One region of the Rahnella aceris genome, then DNA from elsewhere that is predicted to be linked to it. Evidence: predicted binding sites of a transcription regulator. Region 1 holds the regulator's gene; the other holds the start of a gene.
What was found. The regulator PurR, encoded in region 1, represses purine synthesis genes. The targets are predictions, from matches to a motif close to CANGCAAACGTTTGCNTG.
Positions count from the first base shown of each region.

Region 2: the regulator PurR is predicted to act here: its motif matches at 1,611-1,628, upstream of cvpA (colicin V production protein).

Region 1 covers NZ_JAADJV010000001.1:1,891,352-1,899,124, forward strand. The annotation lists gene rnt (ribonuclease T) at 1-50, shown strand, start outside; gene GW591_RS08540 (Grx4 family monothiol glutaredoxin) at 126-485, opposite strand; gene GW591_RS24190 (hypothetical protein) at 466-594, opposite strand; gene GW591_RS08545 (C40 family peptidase) at 948-1,847, shown strand; gene cydH (cytochrome bd-I oxidase subunit CydH) at 2,013-2,183, opposite strand; gene purR (HTH-type transcriptional repressor PurR) at 2,437-3,462, shown strand; gene punR (DNA-binding transcriptional activator PunR) at 3,499-4,404, opposite strand; gene punC (purine nucleoside transporter PunC) at 4,541-5,752, shown strand; gene cfa (cyclopropane fatty acyl phospholipid synthase) at 6,113-7,264, shown strand; gene GW591_RS08575 (riboflavin synthase) at 7,343-7,773, opposite strand, start outside.
Region 2 covers NZ_JAADJV010000001.1:347,786-355,558, reverse strand. The annotation lists gene purF (amidophosphoribosyltransferase) at 1-1,020, opposite strand, end outside; gene cvpA (colicin V production protein) at 1,051-1,542, opposite strand; gene dedD (cell division protein DedD) at 1,890-2,702, opposite strand; gene folC (bifunctional tetrahydrofolate synthase/dihydrofolate synthase) at 2,692-3,978, opposite strand; gene accD (acetyl-CoA carboxylase, carboxyltransferase subunit beta) at 4,167-5,081, opposite strand; gene GW591_RS01745 (DedA family protein) at 5,344-6,012, opposite strand; gene truA (tRNA pseudouridine(38-40) synthase TruA) at 6,072-6,902, opposite strand; gene GW591_RS01735 (aspartate-semialdehyde dehydrogenase) at 6,905-7,773, opposite strand, start outside.

The DNA.
Region 1 (7,773 bases):
CAGACGAAGAAGTCGAAGACGAAACAGCATCGGAAGAAAATCAGCAATAACAACTTTTGCACCGAACTGAAGACAAAAAAAGAGCGACATCATGTCGCTCTTTTTACTTTCCGGCCGAAAAACCGTTAGTCTTCTGTCGTATTACTCTCTTCAGAAGATTTGTATTTCTCAGCGGTTTCTTTGATCAACTGCTGCAGTTCGCCGCGCTGGAACATCTCAACCACGATGTCGCAGCCGCCAACCAGTTCACCGTCAACCCACAGTTGCGGGAACGTTGGCCAGTTAGCAAATTTTGGCATCTCAGCACGGATGTCCGGGTTCTGCAGGATATCCACGTAAGCGAAACGCTCGCCACAGGCTGAAAGCGCCTGAACAGCCTGAGCGGAGAAACCACAGCTTGGCAGTTTCGGCGAACCTTTCATGTACAGCAGAATCGGGTTTTCAGAAACTTGCTTCTGAATTTTTTCAATTGTTGGAGTGGTCATTTCTTGCTTCCTCAAGCCGGTACAGGCTGTCACGATCATTACTCTTCACGCGCAGCATAAAGAGACGGTGCGCAATCACAATACCTTCTATTGTAACGATGGCAGCCATCAGATAAAAACGCCATTTTTTGTGGGGTCTTTCTCAATACTGGCATTTTGTTTAACAATCTTTAATGTGTGCGCTCAGGCTCACATCTTTAAACATTCATTGAGAATAACATTTTTGGCGTTCACCGATAACGCCAGATTTGCAAAATTCCATTCTTTAACTCAAATATTAACACCATGAAAAGTGGTTATTTTTTTGACTAAAAATGGCGGTTATTTCGACATAAAAAAAGCCATTAACTTTTTCTCACAATATGATCTAGAATCGAGTCAATTCGTGCTTTTTTGTCAGGTTCTTTTAGGCAATACTCTGACATCCCTGATGTTTAACCTACCACTCATGGTAACGAAGCTATGCGCTTACTGTTCACGCTTTTTGTGCTGCTCTTTACCCAGCTATTTCTGAATATGGCACATGCATCGCCGCAGACACGTGTTTCTGCCGATCAGCGTAAAAGCCATGTTAATCAGGCTGCACCTGAAGAACGGCGAAAGCGAAAAACGGTGGCCGCGAAAACCAGTAAAAAAACTAAAATCGCGCCAGTGACAGAACAAAAAATTCAGGACAAGAATTCGAAGAAGAAAGTTAAAAGTACCGAACTGGCTAAACGAAAGACCACGACGGAGAAAAGTGTCAAAACGACCCGGGCCGAAAGTAAAAAAGAAAAGACACTGAAGACCACGCGGGCCGAAAGCAAAACAGTGAAACACGCCAAAACCCGTTCACTCGCGAAAAACAGCACGGAAAGGGTCAGTAAAAAAGAAGCGTATGGCCGGCACCGTAAAGGTAAAAAGCCCGAAGAAGACAGCAAACCGATTACGCTAAGTGCAACGCATAAAAAACGCTATCAGCATGCCCAGCAAACGGCGATGACCAAACTGATGCATCAGGTAGGAAAACCGTATCGCTGGGGCGGAACCTCGCCGAATACCGGTTTTGATTGCAGCGGCTTAGTCTATTACGCCTACAAAGATTTGATCCGTATTAAAATGCCACGCACAGCGAATGAAATGTATCACCTGCGCGATGCGGCTCCGGTTAAACGCGGCGAACTTGAAAGCGGTGATCTGGTGTTCTTCAGAATCAATAACCGCGGCGCAGCAGACCATGTTGGTGTTTACGTGGGGAACGGCAAGTTTATTCAGTCTCCAAGAACGGGCGAAGACATTAAAATCACCTCTCTCGGCGACGATTACTGGCAAGATCATTATGTGGGTGCACGCCGGGTAATGACGCCGAAAACGATCCGATAATAAACAATTCGTTAAGTCTGAAGTTTCGCTAATCAGCCATTGAATAGCATTTAACGAAGAGTTTCTGCAGGGAAGAGTATCGGCGGTAACGGCCACTGCGTAAAATTGAAAAGGGCGATTCCTGTAACAGGAATCGCCCTTTTTTATGGCGGATCACTTACTGAATCAGTTCATCACCGCAGTGAAACTGAAAGCGATAATCATAAGCAAAGCGCATACCGTGGTGATCAACGATAATTTCAGGTTGCTGTCCATCAAACCCCCCTTTCGGATCAAATTGTGGCATTTTTTAAGCCACACTAATTGTGTGCCAACGCATTTTCGCATAATTAACATTTAAAATCTTGTGCTGAATGACAATGTATCCCTGAGAATTTTACTTCCACTTTCCTGCATTATAAGAGAAAATTGTCGGTTAACACGCCTGTGTGCCGGTTGATTTCACCCGAGAGCATTTCACGCCTCATTCTGAAGAATCCACCCAACGATTTCACTGCCCTTTTAGAAGCCAGCAGTGAGATCCACGCAAGCAAACGATTAACATAATGCTAACGTGCTGAAACACGTGAGTTCAGGAGTCATTGTTTACATGGCAACGATTAAAGATGTCGCAAAGCGCGCTGGCGTTTCCACTACAACCGTGTCGCACGTCATCAATAAAACACGTTTCGTCGCCGAAGAAACCAAAGAAGCGGTTCTCCTTGCAATCAAAGAGTTACATTACTCGCCGAGTGCTGTAGCCCGCAGTCTGAAGGTCAATAACACCAAAACGATCGGTCTGCTTGCCACCTCCAGCGAAGCGCCCTATTTTGCCGAAGTGATTGAAGCCGTAGAAAACAGCTGCTTCTCCAAAGGCTATACGCTGATTTTGTGTAACTCGCATAATAATCTGGAAAAACAACAAGCCTACCTGCAAATGCTGGCGCAAAAACGCGTCGATGGCTTGCTGGTGATGTGCGCGGAATATCCTGATGAGTTGCTCAATATGCTCGAGGAGCACCGTTCGATCCCAATGGTGGTCATGGACTGGGGCGAAGCGCGTAAGAACTTCACCGACAGCATTATTGATAATGCTTTCGAAGGGGGTTACATGGCCGGGCGTTATCTGATTGAACGCGGTCATCGTGATATTGGGGTGATCCCGGGCCAACTGGCACGTAATACCGGCGGTGGCCGCTTCCAGGGTTTTGTGAAAGCACTGACTGAAGCCAATATTCCGCTGCGTGACGAATGGGTGGTTCAGGGCGATTTCGAGCCGGAATCGGGCTATCAGGCGATGCATAAAATTCTGATGCAGAAGCACCGCCCGACTGCCGTATTCTGTGGTGGCGATGTGATGGCAATGGGCGCAATCTGTGCCGCAGACGAACTGGGCCTGCGCGTTCCTCAGGATATTTCCGTGATCGGTTACGACAATGTGCGTAACGCCCGTTACTTCTCCCCCGCGCTGACAACCGTGCATCAGCCGAAAGAACGTCTGGGTGAAATGGCCTTTACCATGTTGCTGGACAGAATTGTCAGTAAGCGTGAAGAGTCTCAGACCATTGAGGTGCATCCGAAACTGGTCGAACGCCGTTCCGTAGCCGATGGTCCGTACCGCGATTACCGCCGTTAACAGATATCGAACGCCTGCAGATGCAGGCGTTTTTTTCTAATCACGCAGCCATTCCTGATTCATGGTTTCTGTATCGCCCATATATTCCAGCAACCAGGCCAGCGAGGGTGACGGATTGCTTTGATCCCACGTCAGGCAACACGGGCTGTCGGGAAACGTATTTTCCAGCGTCAGCACCTGCAACTTTTTCTGTTCTATCCACGGCGTGACGCGATGAACCGGCATCATACCCACGCATAAGCCTTCGGTCAGGCATTCCAGCGCACAGGTCCAGTCTGGCACGACCAGCCGCCGCTGGTTATCAAGCGTCCATGTATCCCGCTTAGGCAATGTCCGGGAGGTGTCTTCCAGACAGAGTGCAGGATAAGGCCGCAACTCATCATCATTCAGCGCGCCGGATAACTGAGCCAGCGGATGTTGCGGGCTGACGACGCAATGCCAGTCCATAAATCCCATGTCACGAAAACTGAAGCCCCCGCCAACCGGTATCGCGCGTGTAGCACCGATCGCCACGTCTGCCCGCCCGTCAACCAGCGCATCCCAGACACCATTAAACACTTCTGAGTGAATAATGAGTTCGGTGTCCGCAAAATGGCGGTAGAAATCGAGCACCAGACGCCGTGTCCGTGCGGGTTTTACAATCCGGTCAACCGCCACACGTAATTCGCCGCGCCAGCCGTTCGCCACCTGCTGACACTGCCGGCGCGTGGCTATCATTTTTTTTGTCAGAATCCGCGCTTCATCGACAAAAACCTTTCCCGCAGGCGTCAGTACCACGTCACGATGGCGACGTTCAAACAACGGCACGGCCAGCCACTGCTCAAGCTGACGGACGGTATAGCTGATAGCAGAAGGTACGCGGTGCAAATCTTGCGCTGCCGCACTAAAACTACCTGTTCTTGCCACGGCATCTACCACTTCAAGGGCGTATTCTGACCACATAATTCAGCCTTCAATATTTTTGATAGCAGAGTGCAAATATTAGCGTTTCACAAGCCTGTTATCAAAGCGTTAAACTCCGCCTCCGGTATGTAATCTGCATCACATCATCTGCAATAAATAAATTAATGAGACGATAATGAAACCCTCCTTTGGATTTATGCTCTATCTCGCGGGACTGAGCATGCTGGGCTTTTTAGCCACTGATATGTATCTGCCTGCGTTCAGCGCCATGCAAACCAGTCTGATGACCAGCCCCGGGATGATCAGCGCAAGTCTGAGCATTTTTCTCGGCGGATTTGCTCTCGGTCAGTTGTTATGGGGGCCGTTGTCAGACAGGATCGGCCGTAAACCGGTATTGCTTCTTGGTCTGACACTGTTTGCGGTCGGTTGTCTGGGCGTTATCTGGGTTGAGAATGTACGCGCCCTTCTGGCCCTGCGCTTCTTACAGGCGATGGGCGTTTGTGCCGCCGCAGTCACCTGGCAGGCAATCGTTGTTGACCGTTTCTCTGCCGATGTGGCGAAAAAAACCTTCGCCAGCATTATGCCGTTAGTGGCTCTTTCTCCGGCACTGGCACCATTACTTGGTGCGTGGGTACTCAATCATTTTGACTGGGAAGCCATTTTTGCTCTGCTGACCGCAGTCGCCGTCGTCCTGGTGCTGACGACGCTGACTCTGCGTGAGAATAAACCGGCAAAACAAGCGAAGGCTGATAAAACAGGGTTTGCGACGTTACTGAAATCGCCTGTTTACAGCGGGAATGTCATGATTTATGCCGCCTGTTCAGCCGGATTCTTTGCGTGGTTAACGGGTTCACCGTTTATCCTGAGCGACATGGGTTATTCACCCGGTGCCATCGGGCTGAGCTATGTCCCGCAGACTATTGCTTTCCTGCTTGGTGGTTTTGGTTGCCGTGTTGTGATCAGCAAGCTGGACGGTAATAAAATTCTGCCATGGTTACTGGCGGGTTACGGCGTCAGTATGGTGACTTTGTTCTGTGTTGCCATGTTCACGGATGCCGGGCTGATTAGCCTGCTGATCCCTTTCTGTCTGATGGCTTTGGTGAATGGTGCAACCTACCCAATTGTTGTCGCAAATGCATTAATGCCGTTTCCTGCTAATACAGGCAAGGCGGCAGCATTGCAAAATACGCTGCAGCTCGGGCTGTGCTTCCTTGCCAGCTTGCTGGTTTCCGCATTTATTGTGCATCCGCTCATGGCGACAGTCACGATCATGCTGTCTACACTATTGTTGGTAGTTTTGGGCCGCTGGCTCTCTTTGCAGCATGAAAGCCCGCAAGACAATGGACAGGAATCAGAGCAGGAAGCTCAGACAAGGCATGCTAATTAATAGTGATAATACCCTGATGTAACAGTCACTTAACGGGCATTTTCATTCATCACGATTAACTATTGAGAATGCCTGCCAGCGAGCCTATACTCAACAAAACCAAATAAAATAGCACTTTTACAAAACTTTTATCACATACTTAAGCCAGACGCGCGGACAGTGTCACACTTATTTTTTTGTACTTTTTCAAGGATGATTTTCCTGCACGTCTTACGGCGCGCAGGCGTTCTTCTTAATTTCCTCTGTTGGTGTCGAATATCGGGCGAGGCGCTAGTCGTCTGTTCTCATAAAGACCTGCAAAAATAGCCTTTGCTTTTCCCGGCAGGTTAATAAGTCAGAAGAGAAAGTGATGGAGAAGCTATGAGTTCATCGTGTATAGAAGATCAAAGCATTCAGGACAATCAGTGGTACCGGATCGCCAGTGAAATGCTGGCGATGGCAGATATTCAGGTAAACGGTAATCGTCCTTTCGACCTTAAAGTAAAAAACACTGACTTCTTTAAGCGTGTTTTACAGGAAGGTTCTCTGGGCCTCGGTGAAAGTTATATGGACGGTTGGTGGGAATGCGACCGTCTGGATATCTTTTTCCAGCGCGTTATTCGTGCCGGTTTGGAAAGTAAACTCCCCCACCATTTTAAAGATACTTTACGTGTCGCCGCAGCACGCCTGACCAATCTGCAATCCCGCAAACGGGCGTGGATTGTTGGCAAAGAGCATTATGATCTGGGGAATGATTTATTTACTCTGATGCTCGACCCGTACATGCAATATTCCTGCGGCTACTGGAAAGAGGCCACTACGCTTGAAGAAGCACAGGAAGCAAAACTCAAAATGATCTGTGACAAGCTGCAATTAAAACCGGGACAGCGCTTGCTGGATATCGGTTGCGGCTGGGGTGGATTATCAGAGTTTGCGGCAAGAAATTATGGCGTGAGCGTTGTGGGTGTCACGATTTCTGCTGAACAACAAAAACTGGCTCAAAAACGCTGTGAAGGGCTGGATGTCACAATCCTGCTGCAGGATTACCGTGACCTTAATGATCAGTTTGACCGCATTGTTTCTGTCGGAATGTTTGAGCATGTGGGTCCGAAAAATTATCAGACCTATTTTAATGTCGCCAAACGCAATATCAAACCTGACGGCATTTTCCTGCTGCACACCATCGGTTCTAATAAAACAGACCTTAATGTCGATCCGTGGATTGATAAATACATCTTCCCCAACGGTTGCCTGCCGTCGGTTCAACAAATTGCACAAACCAGTGAGTCATTATTTGTAATGGAAGACTGGCACAATATCGGCGCTGATTATGACCGCACGCTGATGGCGTGGAATGAACGCTTCCAGAAACACTGGCCGGAACTGGCGGAAAAATACGGTGAACGTTTCCACCGCATGTTCACCTACTACCTGAATGCCTGCGCCGGTGCTTTCCGCGCCCGGGACATTCAGTTGTGGCAAGTCGTCTTTAGCCCGCAAGGCGTTGATGGCGGAATGCGCGTACCACGCTGATGGTTGTATGCGTTAGCTAATAAAAAACCGGACACTGAATGTCCGGTTTTTTTATGTCAATAAAGGGTCTGAGATAACTTATTCGGCTTTATCGATCATCGCCTGTGCCGTAGCGATCGCCGCTTCACGACTGGCTAATACGCGTTCGACCGTATCGACAATCGCCTGAGTTTGCGGATCGATTTCGATATTAATTTTGTCGCCCAGACGTTTCGTGCCCAGCGTTGTGCGTTGCAAGGTTTCCGGAATTAAATGTACACAGAAACGGGTGCGGGTCACTTCACCGATGGTGAGACTAATACCGTCGATCCCGATATAACCTTTATGTAATACATATTTCATCAAATCTTCATGCGGCATACGGAACCAGATCTGACGGTTATTTTCTGACGTCAGGATTTTTGCCACTTCCGCCGTACAAATAATATGACCAGACATTAAATGTCCGCCAATTTCATCATTAAAACGCGCTGCACGTTCCAGATTAACTGAGTCGCCCTCTTTCAGTT
Region 2 (7,773 bases), 1.5 Mb from region 1:
CTGGCCCGGCATGATAAAGGTACGGCCGACATAGCGGTTTTTCACAAATCCCTGACGGTACGGTTTATCCAGGATGCGGGCGATTTCCAGCGCGATATCGCAGGAGGTTTCCGGGATCGGGATCACCACGTCAATATCCAGGTCTTCCCATTCACGGGCAATTTTCGCGCCCAGCTTTTCACCCATACGAACACGGGCGCTGTAGACGGAAATTTTATCGATGAAGGAATCCGGACGCGCGAAATACACGTATTCGAACAGGCACGGATTGTACTGCGGGTTCTCGGCACACATACGGGTGAACAACTGACCTTTTTCGGTGATATACACCGCTTCACCCGGCGCAACGTCGCGCAGGAACTCAAAGCCCAGCGTATCGAGTGCCACACTCTCAGAAGCCACCATGTACTCATTACGGCCATCTTCCAGCGTACGTTTACCGATAACCAGCGGACGGATACCGTGCGGGTCACGGAACGCCAGCATGCCATGACCGATAATCATCGCCACACACGCGTAGGCACCACGGATTTTCAGATTCACTGCGGCAACCGCAGCAAAAATGTTGTCAGCTTCCAGCGGGTAATGCTGGAAACGATCCAGTTCACTCGCCAGGATATTGAGCAGAATCTCAGAATCGGACGTGGTGTTCACATGACGGCGCTGGCCTTCGAACAGGTTGCTGCGCAATTCGTGAGCATTGGTCAGGTTGCCGTTATGGGCAAGGGTAATGCCGAACGGAGAGTTGACGTAAAAGGGTTGAGCTTCTGAAGCGCTGGAACTGCCAGCCGTTGGGTAGCGCACATGGCCGATACCCATGTTGCCCTGTAAGCGTTGCATATGGCGGGCTTCGAAAACATCCTTCACCAGGCCATTCGCTTTACGTAAACGGAAGTTATTATTCGCGTCGATGGTGGTGATGCCTGCGGCATCCTGACCACGGTGTTGTAACACCGTTAACGCGTCATAAATCGACTGGTTTACCGGCATGAAACCGGCGATACCGACAATACCGCACATGTTGTCTTTTCCTCTTCAGCGCTGCCAAAACTAAATATGTTTTGGCAAGAAACTCGACGTGCTCTGCAGGTAGTCAAAGAACCACCTGATGATATAACTGAACTGTGGGATCAACTGGGATTGTTTCCAGTCTTCACTTTGCGAAAAACCGGTAAAAGTATCGAGGAAGAACAGCATCGCGGAGACAATTAACACCCCGCGCAGTGCGCCGAAGCACACACCTAACACCCTGTCAGTGCCGGACAACCCGGTTCTTTCAACCAGTGAACCAATCACATAGTTGACAATTGCACCTACGATCAACGTCGCGATGAACAAGATGGCAATTGCGATCCCGTTTCGAACTAACTCATCTTCGAAACGTGTGAAGTAGATGGCGAGGTAAGGGTAATAATGGCTGGCAACAAAAAAGGCGCAAGCCCAGGTTACCAGCGATAAAGCCTCACGAACAAAGCCACGGATCAAACTGACTAAAGCAGAAAATCCGATAACCGCAATAATGACGTAATCAATCCAGACCATTAACTATTCCAGTGTCTAATCCAGTCACATCTGCCCCGGCATCCAGTTCGCGGCGAATTCTAACAGAAAAAGAAAACGTTTGCGTAGGGGAAATCAGCCGGTCAGACAAATTAATAATAGCGATTAAAAAAACCTTAATCGCAGCATAAACCTATAAAAATCCAACCAGAGGATCTTATAGAAAAAGGGCACAAATCGCTTGTGCCCTCCGTGGTATTTTTTATGTTTTAACGACTCCCTCCCCTGCGAAGGGGAGGGTTGGGGTGGGGTATTAATGGCAACGTTGAATCTGGCGTTGCCCGCTAAACCCCCTCCCCGCCTCCCCCTTCGCAGGGGGAGGAGCAAAGTCAGTGTGCGGAGTAAGCGCGAACCTGCCCACCCAATCCGCTCAGCTGTTGCAGTTGCGGAAGTGACGCTTCGAGTTTCTGCTTCGAGGCATCCGGGCCGACGTACAGGCGCGTGATCTGCCCCTGTACCGGTGTTGCAGGCACTGTGTAAGCACGGAAACCAGACAACCGCAGATTCGCCACAATCTCATTGGCTTTGGCGGCATTTTTCAATGCGCCAAGCTGCACCACATAAGACTGCCCTGTCGGCGCTTTTTCTGCCGGCGCAGCCTTCGGCTGTTCAACCGGTTTTGGCTGTTCAGCAACGGCCTTCGGTTGTTCAACCGGTTTTGGCTGTTCAGCAACGGCCTTCGGTTGTTCAACCGGTTTTGGCTGTTCGACCGGCTTCGGTTTCACCGTTGGCTTCGCTTCCACCATCGGTTTCGGTTCGATCACTTTGGGTTTTTGAGGAGCAGGCTGCACCGTTTTTTTCTGCTCAGGCAGTGTGGTGACCGGCGGCGCTTCTATCGTGGTATTACCCGGCGCCACATTGCCATGATTGGCGGCGTTGGTGTTATTGGCAGGACTTGTATCGTCCTGTTCACCATTCATCATCTGATCGGCACCTTCCGGCGGCTGAGCAGGCAAAGATTGCGTGACCGGTGGCACCGAGTCCTGTTCCTCAACATCACCCGGTTTTGGCACCAATGGAATAGACGCAAATTCGTCTTCGTAATGCTTTTTCTTGCCGTCGAGTAAACCAGGCAAAATGATGACACCCAGTGCCACCAGAATGACCGTCCCGACCAGACGATTTTGAAACTTACTTGCCACTGGTTTTCCCCGTGTCTATAGCATCCATTACGTGAGCTACGGTATGGAACGAGCCGCAGACAATCACAATATCCTGAGGAGCCGCCTCCTGCATAGCCTGTTTCCAGGCAGACTCCACATCATCAAACTGGCGCGCCTGCGGCAGATGGACGGTCAGTTCTTCGACACTGGCTCCGCGCGGGCCTTCCAGCGGCGCGCAATACCATTCATCCACCTGCGGCGACAGGCAAGCCAGCGTACCGGCAATATCTTTGTCTTTCAACATTCCGACGACGGCACGCACTTTGCCACCCTTTCGCGGCTGTTCCGCCAGGCGTCCGGCCAGATACGCTGCCGCATGCGGATTATGCGCGACATCCAGGATCAGCCTTGGCGATTCACTCACCGTCTGGAAACGTCCCGGCAAAGCAGCGCGCTGTAAACCGCTGCGCAACGCGGCTTCAGGGATATCCAGTGTTGAATAATGCAGTGCAGCCAGCGCGGTCGCGGCGTTAGCCAGCGGTACATTCGGCAACGGTAAACCTTCCAGCACGTTAACCTCATTACCTTCTTCCCGCGCTGCCCAGCGCCACTGTCCGGCATCCGCAGAAAAATACCAGTTCACATCGCGGCGGTGTAAATCCGCATGTTTTTCCTGCGCAACCGCAGCAATGGATTGTGGCATATCCGGCTCACCAACCACGGCCGGTTTACCGGCGCGGAAAATACCGGCTTTTTCGCGGCCAATACTTTCGCGGTCAGATCCCAGCCAGTCGGTATGATCCAGCGCAATACTGGTGACGACAGCCACGCTGGCATCGACAATATTAGTCGCATCCAGACGACCGCCCAGCCCGACTTCAAGTATCACCACATCCAGCTTAGCCTGTTTAAACAGCTGCAACGCCGACAATGTGCCGTATTCAAAGTAGGTCAGCGAGAGATCGCCACGGCCAGCCTCCAGCCCCGCAAAAGATTCGCAATGCGCAGATTCCGCTAATTCTTCCCCCTGAATACGGACACGTTCAGTGTAGCGCACCAGATGCGGGGAGCTGTAAACGCCCACACGGTAACCCGCCGCCATCAGGATGGATTCCAGCGTCGCGCAGGTGGTGCCTTTACCATTGGTTCCGGCCACGGTGAAAACCAGCGGCGCTGGCGTCAGTAAGTCGAGTTTGGCGGCAACCGCTTTGACCCGGTCAAGGCCAAGCTCAATAGCCTGAGAGTGGAGATGTTCAAGATAATAAAGCCACGTGGCCAAAGGCGACGTGGCTTGGGGAATAAGTTGATTTTGCATGAGTCCCGTTCAACCTTGTCAGGTTCACTTCGACACTACATCACCAGACTGTGACAGCAGGCAATGCCCTCTTTGTCAGATCACACCAACAGAGTAAAAGCACGGCTGTCTGTTTTGCAGAAAAACAGTGTGGGCGGCACAACACGCGGTGGCCGCCCGAATAACTGACCGGCGTTTACCCTGTTCGATCAGGCATCCTGGTTGTCAGCGGCAGAACCGTTGACAGCAACATGGACGTCAGCCACTTTCGGCTCCGGTTGCCCGGTCAGTTTCGCCAGAACGCTGCCCAGTTTGGCGCGCATTTCCGGACGACGTACGATCATATCAATCGCACCTTTTTCGATCAGGAATTCACTGCGCTGGAAGCCCGGCGGCAGTTTTTCACGAACGGTTTGCTCGATAACACGTGGACCGGCAAAACCGATCAGCGCCTTCGGCTCCGCGACGTTAATGTCACCCAGCATTGCCAGACTGGCAGAAACACCGCCCATCGTAGGGTCAGTCAGTACAGAAATGTATGGCAGGCCACGTTCCTGTAACTTCGCCAGTGCTGCACTGGTTTTCGCCATCTGCATCAGCGACATCAGCGCTTCCTGCATACGGGCGCCGCCACTGGCAGAGAAACAGACCAGCGGGCAGTTATCTTCCAGTGCCTGCTCAACGGCACGCACAAAACGTGCCCCCACGACGGACGCCATTGAACCGCCCATGAAAGCAAATTCAAACGATGCGACCACGATTGGCATGCCAAACAGCGTACCTTTCATGACGACCATGGCGTCTTTTTCGTTGGTTTCTTTTTGTGCTGCAACCAGACGATCTTTGTATTTCTTGGAATCTTTAAACTTCAGAACATCTTTAGGCTCAAGCTCACTGCCTAACTCAATCTCACTGCCCTCGTCCATGAAAGTGGACAGACGCATACGCGCGGTAAGGCGCATATGGTGGTCGCACTTAGGGCACACCATGAGATTGCGCTCAAGCTCGGCGCGGTAAAGGACCTGCCCGCAGCTGTCACATTTAGTCCAGACGCCCTCAGGAATACTTGCCTTACGGGTTTGCGAGTCAGTGCTCTTACTAAGAATTCGTTCAATCCAGCTCATCGATAACCTTTCTGTTTGAACCCGGCCGAAGCCAGTCCGCTGTTCATGCTGTAACAAGTCCCCTGAAACCTACCCAAAATCGCCTGTGTACGGGGTGATAAAAAACCTCACACACCGCGCCACAGAAGGGTTGTTCGCAGGAACAGACCATAAATTGTCGCTCATTAAACCATAACGGCCAGACACTGTGGATAAAAAACTGGTCCTACCCTCAGGTTTAATGCCTTAAATTTTAAAGCGCTTGCGTAAAAAACGTACGGAATTAATCCTGTTGACGCTTTTCTTTGGCCGCTGCGCGTTTGTGCCGCCAGATTTCAATCACACCCGGCAGGATGGAAACCACAATGATTGCCACGATCAGTAATTTCAGATTTTCCTGAACAATCGGCAGATCGCCGAAAAGGTAGCCAGCATAGGTAAATAACAGCACCCAAACCAGTGCACCAATCACGTTATACGCAGCGAAATGGCGGTAAGACATATGCCCCATACCGGCCACAAACGGTGCAAACGTGCGGACGATCGGCACGAAGCGCGCAAGAATAATCGTTTTGCCGCCATGTTTCTCGTAAAACTTATGCGTCTTGTCCAAATAACTGCGACGGAAAATCTTTGAATCAGGATTACTGAACAGACGTTCACCAAATACCCGTCCGATAGTGTAGTTCACCGCATCGCCGAGTATCGCCGCAATCGCCATCAGGAACGCCATCAGATGAACGTTCATGTCGTTGCCCGGCAACGCCGCCAGCGCACCTGCTACGAACAATAATGAGTCACCCGGCAGGAAAGGTGTCACCACCAGACCGGTTTCGCAGAACAAAATCAGGAATAAAATGCCGTAAACCCAGATGCCATACTGCGCAACCAGCTCCGCTAAATGCACATCAATATGCAAAATAAAATCAATGACAAAGTGAATAAAACCCATTTGATTTTCCACCTCTTTCCGGTTTAACAGCCCATTTAAACAATCGCTTGATCCGTTCCTTAATCTTCGAGGAACAGGGGTCCCATATTCACCTGAGGCAGCGCAAATTTCTCAGGGTAATCCACGCAGACCAGATATAACCCTTCAGGCTTGCCCGTAGCTGCCGCAAGATTGCGATCTTTCGCTGCCAGTAGCTCCCCCATCCAGCCAACAGGCTGATTACCGGCACCGATTTCCACCAGGCTACCCACGATGTTGCGCACCATGTGATGAACAAACGCATTAGCCTTGATATCGACCACCACATAGCTGCCGTGACGGCTCACATTCACATGCATCACATAACGCCATGGCGTACGCGACTGGCACTGTGATGCACGAAAAGACGTGAAATCGTTCTCACCCAGCAACGCCTGACCGGCAAGCTGCATTTTTTCGACGTCGAGCGGCATGTGAACATGGGTCACGCCGGCATGCAAAATCGCTGAACGGTAACGGTTGTTATAAATAACGTATCGATACCGGCGGGCGGTGGCGCTGAAACGGGCATGAAAATCCTCGCCCACATTCGCACACCAGCGCACAGCGATATCTTTGGGCAAATGGGTATTCACCCCCATCGTCCATGCCGCGTCTTTGCGCAGCACCGGCGTGTCGAAATGCACCACCTGCCCCGTTGCGCTGACGCCTGCGTCTGTACGCCCGGCGCAAAACACGACGATCGGTGCATTGGCCACACGGCTCAGTGCTTTTTCCAGACACTCCTGCACGCTGGCGACGCCCTGCTGACGCTGCCAGCCAAAATAGGCACTGCCGTCATATTCAATGCCTAACGCCACACGTCCGGCAACCGGTGCGGTGCTGACGTCAGCGATCACTTCATCGGACATAATCAGTACCAGTACTCGTTAATCAGCTTCTCGGCAGTTTCCACCGCCATCAGTGCGCCGCCAAAACGGACGTTGTCAGCCACTGACCAGAATTGCAGTAACTCAGGAATGCCGTAGTCATTACGGATACAACCGATGCTCAGATTGGCATTACCGGACGCATCACTGACCTGCGTCGGGAAATCATCTTCATCGCTCAGATTAATATCATCAATGCGTTCGAGTTCAGCGCGCGCTTCTTCCGCTGACAGCGGACGCAAACCTTCCATATGAACCACCTGCGCGTGACCGTAAAACACCGGCGACTGCACGCAACTGACAGAAATCGGCAGCCCATCGTCCTGCAACACTTTGCGAACCTGATCCACCAGACGGCGTTCCTGACGCACACTGCCCTCTTCATCACTGACCAGCGGTAACAGGTTAAACGCCAGTTGTTTGCTGAAAATGCCTTCTTCTGCCGGAATGCCGTTCAGCAGACGGGCGCTTTGCCCGGCCAGATCGTCAACCGCGGCTTTACCCAGCGCAGAAACGGAAAGCAAAGAAGTGACATGCAGACGCGACAAACCGGCCTGTTCGGTCAGTGGTTTGATGGCGGTCAGCAGTTGGCTGGTCAGGCTGTCGGCCACGGCCACGATATTGCGGTTGCGGTAATGAGACAGTGCGTCAGGGTTCACGCCCGGCACCACCAGAGGAATATCATGTTCAAGAGAGAACAGGCCGCTGCTGTCGATGACCAGACAGCCCTGATTTGCCGCTTCTTCGGCATACAAGGCAGAAGCCTCAGAACCCGCAACAAAGAACGCCAGTTGGACCTGCGACCAGTCGAACTCAGATGCCTGTTGTACGCGAAGACTTTTGCCGTTAAAAC